One region of the Acidovorax sp. GW823-FHT05D11 genome, then DNA from elsewhere that is predicted to be linked to it. Evidence: predicted binding sites of a transcription regulator. Region 1 holds the regulator's gene; each other region holds the start of a gene.
What was found. Region 1 encodes sigma-54, which starts transcription at its own class of promoters, with help from an activator protein. Its sites were predicted from a motif close to TGGCANGNAANCTGCTTT; they were not measured.
Positions count from the first base shown of each region.

Region 2: the regulator sigma-54 is predicted to act here: its motif matches at 2,688-2,705, upstream of AC3RCE_RS07890 (CmpA/NrtA family ABC transporter substrate-binding protein).
Region 3: the regulator sigma-54 is predicted to act here: its motif matches at 2,660-2,677, upstream of AC3RCE_RS01515 (TorF family putative porin).

Region 1 covers NZ_CM179502.1:5,152,230-5,157,374, forward strand. Annotated here, with positions in the region: gene AC3RCE_RS23760 (THUMP domain-containing class I SAM-dependent RNA methyltransferase) at 1-1,222, opposite strand, end outside; gene AC3RCE_RS23765 (acyl-CoA thioesterase) at 1,219-1,701, opposite strand; gene AC3RCE_RS23770 (RNA polymerase factor sigma-54) at 1,793-3,382, opposite strand; gene lptB (LPS export ABC transporter ATP-binding protein) at 3,555-4,340, opposite strand; gene lptA (lipopolysaccharide transport periplasmic protein LptA) at 4,337-4,993, opposite strand.
Region 2 covers NZ_CM179502.1:1,736,954-1,742,098, forward strand. Annotated here, with positions in the region: gene AC3RCE_RS07880 (ABC transporter ATP-binding protein) at 1-147, opposite strand, end outside; gene ntrB (nitrate ABC transporter permease) at 252-1,220, opposite strand; gene AC3RCE_RS07890 (CmpA/NrtA family ABC transporter substrate-binding protein) at 1,257-2,501, opposite strand; gene AC3RCE_RS07895 (ANTAR domain-containing response regulator) at 3,093-3,719, opposite strand; gene AC3RCE_RS07900 (branched-chain amino acid ABC transporter substrate-binding protein) at 3,927-5,093, shown strand.
Region 3 covers NZ_CM179502.1:329,302-334,446, reverse strand. Annotated here, with positions in the region: gene amt (ammonium transporter) at 1-1,469, opposite strand, end outside; gene glnK (P-II family nitrogen regulator) at 1,506-1,844, opposite strand; gene AC3RCE_RS01515 (TorF family putative porin) at 1,892-2,623, opposite strand; gene AC3RCE_RS01510 (YifB family Mg chelatase-like AAA ATPase) at 2,842-4,386, shown strand; gene AC3RCE_RS01505 (MarR family winged helix-turn-helix transcriptional regulator) at 4,542-5,042, shown strand; gene AC3RCE_RS01500 (acyl CoA:acetate/3-ketoacid CoA transferase) at 5,067-5,145, opposite strand, start outside.

The sequences.
Region 1 (5,145 bases):
TGTCGAAGCGAAACATGCGGCATTCGATGGGGCCGTTCCACATCGGCACGCGGCGCGACTCCTTCAGGCGCATCTTGCCGGGCAGCTTGAGGTCGGGCGTGAGCATCCAGGCCGTCCAGCCGCTGTAGTTCTTCTTCCAGTGCGCGGCCAGCTGGCTGAAGAACTCGCCGCCATCGTCGGTATGGGCTTCTTCACGGCCCACGGCCAGGCCCTGGGCACGGTCGGCCGCGCGCTCGCTGGCATTGCGGCCCGCGGCACCGGCCGCGGCGATGCGTTCGCCGTACGGGGGGTTCAGGAGCATCACGCCGGGCTGCTCGCACGGCGGCATGCGCTGCAGCGCATCGCCTCCGCGCAGCTGCACGGCGCCCGCCACGCCGGCGCGCTCGGCATTGCGCTCGGCGAAATCCACCATCCGGAAGGCGACGTCACTGCCGAAAATAGGCACAGCGCCTGTCTGTATTGCACCTTCAGCTTCATTTTTAATAGCAGACCAGACATGGGCCTGGTAGGGCAGCAGTTTCTCGAACGCAAAGCGGCGCAGCATGCCCGCCGGGATGCGGCAGGCGATCTGCGCGGCCTCGATGGCGATGGTGCCGCTGCCGCAGCAGGGGTCGTACAGCGGCTGGGGGTTGTCGCCGTGGGGGTCCCAGCCACTGGCGGCGATCATGGCGGCGGCCAGGGTTTCCTTGAGCGGGGCGTCGCCCTTGTCCTCGCGCCAGCCGCGTTTGAACAGCGGCTCGCCCGAGGTGTCGATGTAGATGGTGGCTTCGTCGGTGGTCAGGTGCAGGTGGATGCGCACGTCGGGCCACTGCGTGTTCACGTCGGGGCGCACGCCGCTCTTGGCGCGAAAGCGGTCGGCCACCGCGTCCTTGACCTTGAGCCCCGCGAAATTGAGGCTCTGCAGCGGGCTGTGCTGGGCGGTCACCTCGACCTTGAAGGTCTGGCGCGTGGTGAACCAGATTTCCCAGGCCACGTCGCTGGCGGCGGCGTAGAGGTCGTTCTCGGAGCGGTACGGGCGGTGCGCCAGCTGCACCAGCACGCGCTGGGCCAGGCGGCTGTGCAGGTTCAGCAGCAGCGCGTCGCGCCACGAGGCGCGCAGCAGCACGCCGCCCCGGCCCACCAGCAGGTCCTGCCCCGTGAGGCCGGTGATGCCGTGCACTTCGTCGGCCAGGAAGCCCTCCACACCGGCGGCGCAGGGGAGAAAAAGTTGGAGTTGGTTCATGACGATGGTGAGGATACGCGCTCGGAAAGTGCGTGTGAATCCGGCGTGCCGGCACGGGCCAGCAGCAACTGGCGGATGGAGTCCGGGATCGGCGCCACCTTGCGGCCGGCCTTGCCGATGAAAACGATGCCGATCTTGCCGCGCGCCACCTCGCGGCCCGAGGTCTTCTCGGTCATGCAAAAGACCAGGTCGAACCCATAGCGGTTGAAGTCCGCAGGCGCCATCTCCACGCGCATGGTCTCGCCGTGGAAGCCCTCGGACTTGTACTGCGCCACGATGTCTCCGACCACGATGGACAGCCCGCCCACGTCGGCCTCGGGGTAGCCGAGTGACTGGAAAAACCGCACCCGGGCCTCGGACACGAGGCTCAGCAGCTGCGCGTTGTCCAGGTGCCCGCCCTGGTTGACATGGCTGATGTAGATCTGCATTTCGGTGGCGAAGCCGAAGTGCGCGGGAAGGTCGAAGACGATGCGGGCCATGGACGGGGTGGCGAAGTGAGAGGGAAAGACGGCAACGGAGCGGAAAAACGGGCCACCAGGCGCATGCGCCGTGCACACGCTCGCACGGCGCCTACAGGGCCTTGCGCAGATTCGCCGGCGCGATCTTGAGCGCCTCGCGGTACTTGGCGACGGTGCGGCGCGCGCACTCGATGCCCTGCTCCTTGAGCATCTCGGCGATCTGGCTGTCGGACAGCGGCTTGGTCGGACTCTCGGCGGCCACGAACTGCTTGATGAGGGCGCGCACGGCGGTGCTCGACGCATTGCCGCCGGTCTCGGTGCCCAGGCCCGAGCCGAAGAAGTACTTGAGCTCGTAGGTGCCGATGGGCGTGGCCATGTACTTGGCCGTGGTCACGCGGCTGATGGTGGACTCGTGCAGGCCCAGCTCGTCGGCGATGTCGCGCAGCACCAGCGGGCGCATGGCGAGTTCGCCGTGGGTGAAGAAGTTCTTCTGCCGCTCCACGATGGCGCGCGAGACGCGCAGGATGGTGTCGAAGCGCTGCTGGATGTTCTTGATGAACCAGCGCGCCTCCTGCAGGCGCTGCTGCATGCCCTGGTGGCCCTCGCCGCCCTTGTGGCCGCGCAGGGCGCCGGCATAGATGTCGTGCACGCGCAGGCGCGGCATCACGTCGGGGTTGAGCTGCACGATGAAGTTGTGCTGCCCGTCGCGGCCATTGGCGCGCCCGGCCTTGCGCACGATCACGTCGGGGATGATGATGTTGCGCTCCACGTCGGCGAAGCGGCGCCCCGGGCGCGGCTCCAGCCGGGCGATCAGCGCCATGGCGGCGCGGGTGCGCTCCTCGCTGTCGCCGCAGGCCTGCGTGAGGCGGCGCACGTCGCGCCGCGCCAGCATCTCCAGCGGCTGCTGGCACACGCGCAGCGCGGTCTGCACGGTGTCGGGGTCGATGTCGATGTCCTCGTCGGCGGCCAGCGCCTTGAGCTGCAGCGTCAGGCACTCGGCCAGGCCGCGCGCGCCCACGCCCACGGGCTCCAGGCTCTGCAGCAGCCGCTGTGCCACGGTGAAGCGGTGCACCAGTTCCTCGATCTGCTCCAGGTCGTCGGGCCCGGCCAGGCTGATGGCCAGCTCTTCGAGCGGATCCTCCAGGTAGCCGTCGTCGTTGAGCGATTCGATCAGGAAGCGCAGCGCGGCGCGGTCGATCTCGGACAGGCGCAGCGCCAGCGCCTGTCGGTGCAAAAAGGCGGTCAGCGATTCGTGCGTGCGGGCCAGCTCGGTGGCGTCGGCCTCGTCGCCTTCGGCGTCGTTGCGGTTGCGGGCGGGGGCGTCGCCGCCCCACTCGGCGTCGTTGGGCGCCATCTCCACCGTGCCGTCGCCGCTCCAGTCGGGCTCGTCGGCGCCCGCGCTCGGTGTTTCAGCATCATTTTGAGCCTCAGCGCTGGTACTGCTTGCGCTGGTAGCTCCTGAAAAAATAGCATCATCCGCGCTGTAGTCGTCGGCCTGGGCCGGCGTATCGGCGGCTTCCAGGCCAAACTCCTCGCGCGGCGCCTCGTCGACGTTGCGTTCGAGGAACGGGTTTTCGTCGAGCATCTGCTCGACTTCCTGCGAGAGTTCCAGCGTGGACAACTGCAGCAGCCGGATGGACTGCTGAAGCTGGGGGGTCAATGCAAGATGCTGCGAGACGCGCAGCGAGAGTCCAGGTTTCATTGATTGAGCGCCGCCGGGCCGCCCCAAGGCGCGAAGGCCCCCTCGGGGGGCAGCGAACCACGCGCAGCGGGGAGCGTGGGGACACCGTACCGCGCCGCCGGGCCGCCCCAAGGCGCGAAGGCCCCCTCGGGGGGCAGCGCAGTACACGAAGTGACAAGCGTGGAGGCCATGTCTACATGCGGAAATGTTCGCCCAGGTACACCCGGCGCACTTCGGCGTTGTCCACGATCTCGGACGGCGTGCCCTGGGCCAGCACCTGGCCATCGCTGATGATGAAGGCGTGGTCGCAGATGCCCAGCGTCTCGCGCACGTTGTGGTCGGTGATGAGCACGCCGATGCCGCGCGCCTTGAGAAAACCGATGATGCGCTGGATCTCGATCACGGCGATGGGGTCGATGCCCGCAAAGGGCTCGTCCAGCAGGATGAAGCGCGGCTGCGTGGCCAGCGCGCGGGCGATCTCGACGCGGCGGCGCTCGCCGCCCGACAGGGCCATGGCGGGCGAGGCCCGCAGGTGGTCCACGCGCAGCTCCTGGAGCAAGGCCGTGAGACGCTCTTCGATGGCCTCGCGCGACAGCGGCTTGCCGTCGTCGTCCGCGCGCTGCAGCTCCAGCACCGCGCGCACGTTCTCTTCGACCGTGAGCTTGCGGAAGATGGAGGCTTCCTGCGGCAGGTAGGACAGCCCCAGCCGCGAGCGGCGGTGGATGGGCATGTGGGCCACCGAATGGCCGTCGATGCGGATGTCGCCCGCGTCGCTGCGCACCAGGCCCACGATCATGTAGAACGAGGTGGTCTTGCCCGCGCCGTTGGGCCCCAGCAGGCCCACGACCTCGCCCTTTTGCACGACCAGCGACACATCCTTGACGACCTTGCGGCTGCCATACGACTTGGCCAGGTGCTGCACCTCCAGGCGGCTGCCCGCCTGGGCGTCAGGACCGGAGCTGACGGGCTGCGCGCTCACTTGGAGCCGCCGCCAAGGCTGTTGCTGGGGCGCAGCACCGGCGCCGATGCCGGGGGCGCGGCCTCCGGCGCGGCGGTACCGGCGGGCGGGTCCTTGGGCGCGAGCACCGCGCGCACCCGGCTGCCGGGCGCGGGCGCATCGCCCGCCGCATTGGTCGCGGGGGTGCGCTTGCCGTCCACGGTGAACACATCGGTGAGGTTGTTGTAGACGATCACGGCGCCGGTGATCTCGTCGCTGAGGACCGCCCCGCGGTAGCGGCGCAGTTCGGCGCGGGTGATGAAGCGCACGTTGTCGGCCTTGCCGTCGTACTCGATGACTTCGCTCTCGCCTTCGATGAACTCGTCCGGCGCGCCGGCCACGGTATCGCGCTTCTGGCGGAAGAAGGCCCGCTTGCCCGCCTCGGCCGTGACCACGCCGTACTGGTAGCCGTCGGCGTCCTGGCGCACGTCCAGCCGCGCGCCGCGCAGCACGATAGAGCCCTTGGTCATGACCACGCGGCCCGAGAACACGCTGGTCTGCTTGAGCTCATCGTGTCGCAAGGCGTCGGCCTCGATGTTCATGGGCTTGGCGCGGTCGGCCTTTTCGGCGTGCGCCGCGCCCAGATGGCAGGCCAGGGCGACAAGCAGGAGGTGGGGGAGGATGCGGTAGTTCATAGGGCACGAATCTTGCAGGTCATTGTAGCCACCCCACGGCGCGCGCCATGAAAAAAGCCCGCATCCGCGGGCTTCTTCTTGGGACATCCGAGGCCGTCGGCGCTTGGAAGCCGACGCCTGCACCCGTGGAGCCGGCGCTGCCGGGCCGCCGG
Region 2 (5,145 bases), 2.2 Mb from region 1:
GCCCGAGTGGCCGATCAGCGCGACGAACTCGCCCTTGGCGATGGTGAGGTTGATGTCGCGCAGCGCCGGGAACAGGCCCTTGGCGGTCTTGAAGGTCTGCTCCACGCCATGGACTTCGATGAACTTGGTGGTGAGAGAGGTGTGCATGAGGAACTCCGGGTTGTTTCGAGGACCGCCGCGGCACCGGCTTGGCCGGGCCACTGGGGGGCACCTGAGGGGATGACGCGCCGCAGGCGCGGCTCAGGGGTGGGTCAGGTTTTGACCTCTTCGAAGGTGAACGCAGTGGCCAGCTTGATGAGCGCGAACTCCAGCACCAGCCCGACGATGCCGATCACGAAGATCGCGATGATGATGTTCTTGACGTTGAGGTTGTTCCACTCGTCCCACACCCAGAAGCCGATGCCCACGCCGCCGGTCAGCATCTCGGCGGCCACGATCACGAGCCACGCGGTGCCCACGGCCAGGCGCACGCCGGTCAGCATGTAGGGCAGCACGGCGGGGAACAGGATCTTGGTGGCGATCTTCCACTCCGACAGGTTGAGCACGCGGGCCACGTTCATGTAGTCCTGCGGCACACGCTGCACGCCCACGGCGGTGTTGATGATCATGGGCCAGATGGAGCAGATGAAGATCGTCCAGATGGCGGCCGGGTTGGCACCCTTGAACACCAGGAGGCCGATCGGTAGCCAGGCCAATGGAGACACCGGGCGCAGCAGGCTGATGAGCGGGTTGAACATGCGCGACAGGAAGTTGAAGCGCCCGATCACGAAGCCCGCTGGAATGCCCACCAGCGCCGCCATGCCAAAGCCCACGGCCACGCGTTCGAGCGACATCAGCACGTTCCAGCCCACGCCCTGGTCGTTGGGACCGTTGCGGTAGAACGGGTTGCTGAAGATTTCCAGCGCCTGCTTCCAGGTTTCCACCGGGCCGGGAATGCTGTTGCCCGTGGTGGCTGACACCACGGCCCACAGACCCACCAGCAAGCCCAGGCCACACAGCGGCGGCAGCACCGCCATCCAGAAGCCGCGCGACAGCGCCGCCCAGTCGCGACCGGCGGGGGCTGCAGATGCCGTGGGCGCAGGGCTTGCCGCCATTGCCGTTTTTGACTGTTTTTGGCTTCTGGCGCTTGCGGGCGAAGCGCTGCTAGCTACATTATTCATAGCGTTCTGTGCAACCACGGGGGCTGCATCCAGCGGGGAGTGAAAGACGGCACTGACCATGGTGTTCTCCTGTGCAGGGTGGACGGGGCAGGGCGCTTACGCCTTGATCTTGAAGCTGTCGGCGTACTTGGCGGGGTCCTTGCCGTCCCACACCACGCCGTCCATGAACTTGCTCGTACGCATTTCGCTCTTGGGCAGCGGCGTCTTGGAAGCGGCGGCCGCCTGCTTGTAGACGTCGATGCGGTTCACGGCCTTGGCCACGTTCAGGTAGTCGGGGTGGTCCTTGACCAGGCCCCAGCGCTTGTGCTGCGTGAGGAACCACATGCCGTCCGTGAGGTAGGGGAAGTTCACCGTGCCCTCGTTGAAGAACTTCATGTGGTTGGGGTCGTCCCAGGTCTTGCCCATGCCGTCCTGGTAGCGGCCCAGGATGCGCTGGTTGATGGCATCGACGCCCGTGTTCACGTAGGCCTTGCCGGCAATGGTCTCGGCCATCTTGTTCTTGTTGGCCAGGCCTTCGTCGATCCACTTGCTGGCCTCCAGGATGGCGGCCGTCACGGCACGGGCCGTGTTGGGGTACTTCTGCACGAATTCGGACGTGGTGCCCAGCACCTTCTCGGGGTGGTCCTTCCAGATGTCCTGCGTGGTCGTGGCCGTCACGCCGATGCCGTCCATGATGGCGCGGTGGTTCCAGGGCTCGCCCACGCAGAAGCCGTCCATGTTGCCCACGCGCATGTTGGCCACCATCTGTGGCGGGGGCACGGTGATGACCTTGGCATCCTTCATCGGGTTGATGCCGTTGGCCGCCAGCCAGTAGTACAGCCACATGGCGTGCGTGCCGGTGGGGAAGGTCTGTGCGAAGGTGTACTCGCGCTTCTCGCTGGCCATCAGCTTGGCCAGGCCCGCGCCATTGACGGCGCCCTTGTCGGCGAGCTTCTTGGACAGCGTGATGGCCTGCCCGTTGTGGTTCAGGTTCATCAGCACGGCCATGTCCTTCTTGGGCCCGGCCAGGCCCAGGTGCACGCCGTAGACCAGGCCGTACAGCACGTGGGCGAAGTCGAGTTCGCCGTTGACCAGCTTGTCGCGCACACCGGCCCAGGAGGCTTCCTTGGTGGGGATGATGGTCACGCCGTACTTCTTGTCGATGCCGAGCACCGAGGCCATCACCACGCTGGCGCAGTCGGTCAGCGGGATGAAGCCGATCTTGACTTCCTTCTTCTCCGGCGCGTCCGAGCCCTGGGCGTGCACCAGCGCACGCAGCGCGGGGCTGACGCCGACGGCGCCCACGGTGGCGGCCTGCAGCACGGTGCGGCGGTTGAGGCTGGTTTTGAGCAGATCGGTCATGGGGCACTTCCTCATAGCGTTGAAAACAAAAAAGGCGTCCTCCCGAGCAGCCTGCATACATGCAGCACCGGTCGGTGAGGGACGCCTCTGTCCATGGCGATACCCGATGAAGGGTTCGCCCAGCACCGGCCCGCCTTTGGGCCCGTGCTGTGTGGGGGTGAGACCGCCATTGGTCTCGCAGGGGTTAATGCAAGTGGCGTGCCAGGCCTTGCCGCACGGGCTCCGCATCAGTTCGGCGCATGGTTTGCTATTGAATTAATAGCTGCTTGCGCAAATGGATCAAGCGCTGGGGGGCTTTTTGACCTGCAAACGCGCGGAGGTGGTGCGCGCGGTGAATGCCGCACTGCCTTTGTGCGGCGCACCATCCGGGAGAAGCCGGTGGACCTGGGCGTAGCCCAGGCCGGGGATGCCGGGCAAGGACCGCTGCGCAGCGAGGGGATCGTCCCCTTTCCCGAGCCGGGCAGCGATTCGAGAGGAGGGGCCAAGGGCCGCGGCTCCAAGACTGCCTGCGCAGTCTGGACGGTCCCCGAGAGCGGGCGGCCTCTGGCGGCTGCACCGATGCGCGCAGCGCCTCAGGAGGATGTCACCTGCTTACCCGAGCAGGTCCATCACGTCGAGCATGCGCTGGGCCACATCCACGAGCTTGAGGCCCTTGTCCATGGCGGTCTTGCGCAGTTTCTCGTACGCGGCCTGCTCGGTCAGGCCCTGGCGCTGCATGAGCAGGCCCTTGGCGCGGTCGATGGTCTTGCGGTCCTTGAGCTCGGTCTTGGCATCGGCGAGCTCGGCGCGCAGCGCCTGCTCGTGCTGGAAGCGCGCCATCGCCACGTCCAGGATGGGGCGGATGCGCTGGGGCGCGAGGCCGGCCACGATGTAGGCCGACACGCCCGCGGCCACCGCGTCCTTGACGTGCGAGGTGTCCTCGTCGTTGGTGAACATCACGATGGGGCGGCGTTCGTCGCGCGTGGCCACCACCACGTGTTCCAGCGCGTCGCGGGCCTCGCTCTCGGCGTCCACGATGATCAGGTCGGGCTGCAGCTGGGCGATCCGCTCGCTCAGGAATACATCCGCGGGCAGCGTGGCGATCAGGTTGAAATTGTTCTCCAGCAGCCCGATGCGCAGCGCCCGCGAACGCTCCGCCTGCAGCACGGCGTGTTCGTCGTCGGGGTCGGCAATGGCCAGGTCCGGGGCCACCACCACGATGCGCAGAGACTCGTTCATACCCCGGAGCATAAGCAATTTTTACGCCACAAATTGGTGCGCCGAAGCGGTGCGCCCCGGGCAGGTGCCGGGTTCCGGCAAGGGCCTTGCCTTGCAGGGTCTGAAACTTGCTAATAGTTTGCCGATTGGCAGGGCATACCCGATAGCGCCTTTCCTCCGTCGTCGCATATACATCTGGTCACATTGACATATTGATGAGGATTCCGCATGAACAAGCATATTGACCGGCGCCGTTTCGCCGCCGGGCTGGCCTTGACCACCGCCGCGTCCATGGCGCTGCTGCTCCTGTCCGGGTGCGGCAAGGTGCCCGACACCATCAAGATCGGCGTGGCGCAGCCCTTGAGCGGCCCCCTGGGCGCCCTCGGGCAGGACTTGCTCAATGGCGTGAACCTGGCCGTGGCCGAACTGAACAAGGGCGGCTACACCGTGGACGGCAAGCGGGTGACGCTGGAGGTGGTGGCGGTGGACGACAAGGCCGACGCGGCCACCGGCAAGACGGTGGCCCAGCAGCTGGTGGATGCCGGCGTGGTGGCCGTCATCGGGCACCTGAATTCGGGCGTGAGCATCGAGACCGCGCCCATCTACGCGGCCAAGGACATCGCGCAGATCGCCATCTCCACCAACCCCAAGTTCACGCAGCTGGGTTTTTCCACCACCTTCCGCATGGTGGGCAACGACACGCTGCAGGCGCGCGCCATCGGCTCGTTTGCCGCCACCCAGCTGGGTGCCGCGCGCTATGCCGCGCTGGACGATGGCACGCCCTACGGCAAGGGCCTGGCCGACGGGGCCGCCGCGCAGCTCAAGGCCGAGAAGAAAGAGGTGGTGGTGCGCAAGTCGTTCGACGACAAGACCACGGCATTCGACGAACTGGCCGGCGAACTCAAGGCCGCGAAGGTGGAGGTGATCGTCTCCACCCTCAATGACTTCCAGGCGCTGGCGTTGCTGGAAGCCCTGCGCAAGGTGGGGCACACCAAGGTGAGCCTGCTGGGCGGCGACACCATCAAGACCACCGACATGACCAAGGGGGCCGGCATCGTCGAGGGCGTCTATGCCACCTCGCCCGTGCTGGAAGCCAAGGAGTTTTCCACGGGCAAGCCCTTCCTGGAAAAGTACATCGATGCCTACAAGAAGCCGCCCGCGTACGGCGGGCACTACAGCTACGACAGCATGTACGTGCTCTCGGCGGCCATCCAGAAGGCCAAGTCCGCGGACCCCAAGGACATCACCAAGGCCATGCACGGCATCAACGGCTACGCGCCCGTGATCGGCACGATGACCTGGGATGACAAGGGCGAGCAGCGCTACGGCGCGGTGGGCGTGTACGAACTGCGCAGCGGCAGCTGGGAGCTGCGCATGCGCTCGGACCGCTGGTAGGCGCGGCCTGCGACCCTGGGGATGCACGACCCCTGCCGGCCACCGCCGGCAG
Region 3 (5,145 bases), 760 kb from region 1:
CGCAGGCCCACCGTCAGGTCGACGATCTTGTAGGCCACGAAGGAGACCACGCCCGACCACACGATGGTCAGCAGCACGGCCTTGGTCTGGGTCCACACCTGGGCGGCGATGGAGTAGTCGGCGGAGGTCACCATGGTGGCGGTCACCCAGTCGGCCACGTAGCCGGGGCCACCCAGGCCAGGCGCATTGAACACGCCGGTCAGCAGGGCACCCACGATGCCGCCGATGCCGTGCACGCCGAACACGTCGAGCGAGTCGTCCGCGCCCAGCAGCTTCTTGAGGCCGTTCACACCCCACAGGCAGGCGAAGCCGCCCACGAGGCCGATCACCAGCGCACCGCCGATGCCGACGTTGCCGGCAGCGGGCGTGATGGCCACGAGGCCGGCCACGGCACCCGACGCGGCACCCAGCATCGACGCCTTGCCGCGCATCAGCGCTTCACCGATGGACCATGCCAGCACGGCGGCGGCGGTGGCCACCAGCGTGTTGATGAAGGCCAGGGCGGCAAAGCCGTTGGCTTCCAGGGCGGAGCCGGCGTTGAAGCCGAACCAGCCCACCCACAGCAGCGAGGCACCGACCATGGTCAGCGTCAGGCTGTGAGGCGCCATGGCTTCCTTGCCGTAGCCGATGCGCTTGCCCACCATGAACGCGCCCACCAGGCCCGCCACGGCGGCGTTGATGTGCACCACGGTACCGCCGGCGAAGTCCAGCGCGCCCCACTGCCAGATCTGGCCGGCCTTGCCGGTCATGGCGTCGGCCACTTCCTTGGAGGCGTATGCGTCAGGGCCCATCCAGAACCACACCATGTGGGCGATCGGCAGGTAGCTGAAGGTGAACCACAGCACCATGAACATCATGACGGCGCTGAACTTGATGCGCTCTGCGAACGCACCGACGATCAGGGCGCAGGTGATGCCGGCGAACGTGGCCTGGAAGGCGGCGAACACCACTTCCGGAATCACGACACCCTTGCTGAAGGTGGCGGCGTTGGCGAACGTGCCGGCGGCGTTGTCCCAGATGCCCTTCATGAACAGCCGGTCGAAGCCGCCGATGAAGGCGCCGCCCTCGGTGAAGGCCAGGCTGTAGCCGTAGATGAACCACAGCACCACGATCAGCGAGAACGTGACCATCACCTGCATCAGCACGGACAGCATGTTCTTGCTGCGCACCAGGCCGCCGTAGAACAGCGCCAGGCCGGGCAGGACCATCAGGATCACGAGGATGGTGGAGGTCATCATCCAGGCGGTGTCGCCCTTGTTGGGGACCGGAGCGGGGGCTTCGGCGGCGGCGGCCGGTGCAGCGGCGGCCGCGGGAGCAGGGGCAGCCGCAGGGGCTTCAGCGGCGGGAGCGGCCGCCGCAGCGGGCGCGGCGGCGGCCGGCTCGGAGGCGGCGGGCGCCTGGGCCAGGGACAGGTTGCCCATGGTCAGCAGGCCCAGCCCCAGAATGAAGGAAGCAAGCAGTTTTTTCATGGCGTTTCTCTTCTTGGGTGTGATGCGGCCGGGCCCTTACAGGGCTTCCTTGCCGGTTTCGCCAGTGCGGATGCGCACCACCTGCTCCAGGTGGGTCACGAAGATCTTGCCGTCGCCGATCTTGCCGGTGCGCGCGGCGCTTTCGATGGACTCGATCACGCGGTCCACCAGGTCATCCGCCACGGCGGCTTCGATCTTGACCTTGGGCAGGAAGTCGACCACGTACTCCGCGCCGCGGTACAGCTCGGTGTGGCCCTTCTGGCGGCCGAAGCCCTTGACCTCGGTCACCGTGATGCCTTGCACGCCGATGTCCGAGAGTGCTTCACGCACCTCGTCGAGCTTGAAGGGCTTGATGATGGCTGTCACCATTTTCATTTTGGTTCCTCCGACGATGGGCGCACCCGGCGCCCATCGAGACTTGCTTACAGGGTTTTGGTGAGCGTGACGATCACGCGCGACTTGTTGACGTGGCCGAAGAAGGCCTTCTTGTTGGCGCCCACCACGGCGGCGCCCAGCGACAGGCCGCTGCCGAAGTCATACGCGCCGCCCACGCTGTAGTCCATGTAGTTGGGCACGCCCAGGTCCTTGATGTCGCTGGCGAAGCGGGTGAAGCCCACCGAGGCCTTCAGGGTGACGCTGGGAGCCACTTCCTGGGCGAACGCCAGGTTCATGTAGCCGGTGTTGCGGCCCTTCAGGCCGGAGCCGGACTTGGCGCCGGCCCAGCCGAAGTAGTCCTTGGAGATGGTGTGCGAATACTTGGCGGTGAAGGGGCCCATGGTGGCCGCGCCATACAGCTCGGTGGTGTTGCCGTTGGCATTGCCGGGGTAGATGTAGGTCAGCGCGCCCAGGTCCAGGTCGGCGCCGCCGGCCTTGAACTTGTAGCCGCCGTACAGGTCGGCTTCGAGCGAGTTGTTGGCCAGCCAGTCCACGCTGGAATTCCAGTTACCCACGTACCAGCCGGATTCGCCGAAGGCATAGTCAAAACCGCCTTGCAGCGCGGGCTTGAGGGCCTTGGCCTTGGAGGCGTCCTGGTCCTGGCCACGGAACTTGTAGTTGGTGGTCAGGCTGACGTTGCCGGTGAGCTGGGCGCTGGCCAGCAGGGGAAGGGATGCTGCAAGGGCAACGCCCAGGGTCTTGATGATGGCGCGGGTCATGTTTCCTCCGGTTGGACAAAGTAGGGACGAGCGCTTTAAGCACGGACCGTGCCACGCGGCGGAATACATCCGCGCGCGCCGTTGCTTCGCGTTACAACGATCCCCGGTACAGTGAGCATCAGCACCGTGCCACGGCCATACGCACGCTATTGGTGCATGGCGCCAAGGGCCCGCGCGGGAACGCCATAAAACGCACCCATCTGGGGAGGAATCGCTTCATGAGTCTTGCTTTGGTGCAAAGCCGCGCCCTTCTGGGGCTGCAGGCGCCGTCCGTCACTGTCGAAGTGCACCTGGCCAACGGCCTGCCCAGCTTCACCCTGGTGGGCCTTGCCGAAGTGGAAGTGAAGGAAGCGCGCGAGCGCGTGCGGTCGGCACTGCAGAACGCGGGGCTGGAGTTCCCCCACAACAAGCGGATCACCGTCAACCTCGCCCCCGCCGACCTGCCCAAGGATTCCGGCCGGTTCGACCTGCCGATCGCGCTGGGCATCCTGGCGGCCAGCGGGCAGCTGGACGGCGCCCGCCTGCCGGGGCACGAATTCGCGGGCGAGCTGTCGCTGTCGGGCGAACTGCGGCCGGTGCGCGGCGCGCTGGCCACGAGCCTCGCGCTGCAGACGCAGCAGATCAGCGCCGTGCTGGTGCTGCCGCCCGGCAGCGCCGAAGAGGCCGCCCTCGTGCCCGCCGCGCAGGTGGTGCGCGCCCGGCACCTGCTGGACGTGGTGCGCGCCTTCCTGCCACCGGGCAACGCCGCGGCGGGCGATGCCTCCGTGGACAACGATGGCTGGACCCGCCTGCAAGCCACGCCGATGGCGGCCGCAGCCGCCTCCCTGGACATGGCCGACGTGAAAGGCCAGGCCACGGCCAAGCGCGCGCTGGAGATCGCGGCCGCCGGAGCCCACAGTGTCCTGATGGCCGGCCCGCCGGGCTCGGGCAAGTCCATGCTGGCCCTGCGCTTTGCCGGGCTGCTGCCGGCCATGACGGTGGACGAGGCGCTGGAGAGCGCAGCGATCGCCAGCCTGGCCGGGCGGTTCCGCCCCGAACTGTGGGGGCAGCGGCCCACGGGCACGCCCCACCATACGGCCAGCGCGGTGGCCCTTGTCGGAGGTGGATCGCCGCCCCGGCCGGGCGAAATCTCGCTGGCCCACCACGGCGTCCTCTTCCTCGACGAGCTGCCGGAATTTCCCCGTGCCGCCCTCGAGGCGCTGCGCGAGCCGCTGGAGACGGGCCACATCACCATCTCGCGGGCCGCGCAGCGCGCGGACTTCCCCGCGCGCTTTCAGATGATCGCGGCGATGAACCCCTGCCCGTGCGGCTTTCTCGGGTCCACGCAACGCGCGTGCCGCTGCACGCCCGACCAGATCAACCGCTACCAGGGCAAGCTCAGCGGCCCGCTGCTGGACCGCATCGACCTGCATGTGGAGGTGCCCGCCCTCCCCGCCGAGCAACTGGTGCAGGCCCCCGCGGGCGAGCCCACCGCCGCCATCCGCGGGCGGGTGGAACATGCCCGCGCCCTGGCGCTGGCGCGGCAGGGCAAGGCCAACCAGGCGTTGCAGGGCCAGGAGATCGACACGCACCTGCGGCTGGACGATGCGGCCGCCAGATTCCTGAACACCGCCGCCGCGCGGCTGGGATGGTCGGCCCGCAGCACGCACCGTGCGCTGAAGGTGGCGCGCACCATCGCCGACCTGGCGGGCTCGCCCACCACCGAGGTCATCCATGTGGCCGAGGCCGTGCAATACCGCCGCGTGCTGCGCAGCCCCGCTTGAGGCGGGTGGAGCCGCGTTTTTCGATTTCGCGATATAGCTATATTTTTAATAGCAAAAGATGTATATAAAATAAGCGGCAGCGGCGAAAGGGAGTCAGAAAGTGGTCTTGCCCGATGCGTCGCCAAACCCGACCTTGCTCCGGCACCCATCGCCCCATGTCCAGCGCCCGCCCCTTCAAAAACCCACCGCCCCCCGCCACCGCGCTCTCCACGCCGGAGGCCGTGGACACCAGCTTCCTGCGCACGCTGGTGGGCTACAACGCGCGCCGTGCGTCGCTGGCGGTCATCGAGGTGTTCATGGAGCGCATGGCGGTGTACCGCCTGAAGGTGGTGGAGTTTTCCGTGCTGTCGCTGGTGGCCCACAACCCGGGCATCACCTCGCGCCAGCTGTGCGCCACGCTCAATGTGCTGCCGCCCAACCTGGTGGGGCTGATCGCCGCGCTGGAGCGGCGCGGGCTGATCGAGCGCCGCCCGCACCCCAGCGACGGGCGCGCCATGGGCGTGCACCTCACGCCCGCGGGGGTGGAGCTGACCGCGCAGGCCGAGGAGACCGCCGCCCAGCTGGAAGTGGACGCCACGGCGGGCCTGACCGCCGCCGAGCGCAAGACGCTGATCCGGTTGCTGCAGAAGGTCTATTCGCCGGACCCCGCCTCCTGAGAGCCCGCGCAGGGTTGCTGCGTATCAGTCGGCAGACCCGGCCTTGGCGGCCATTGCCTGCGCCAGCCCGCCCCACTGGGCACGGAACAGGCCCGGGTCCATC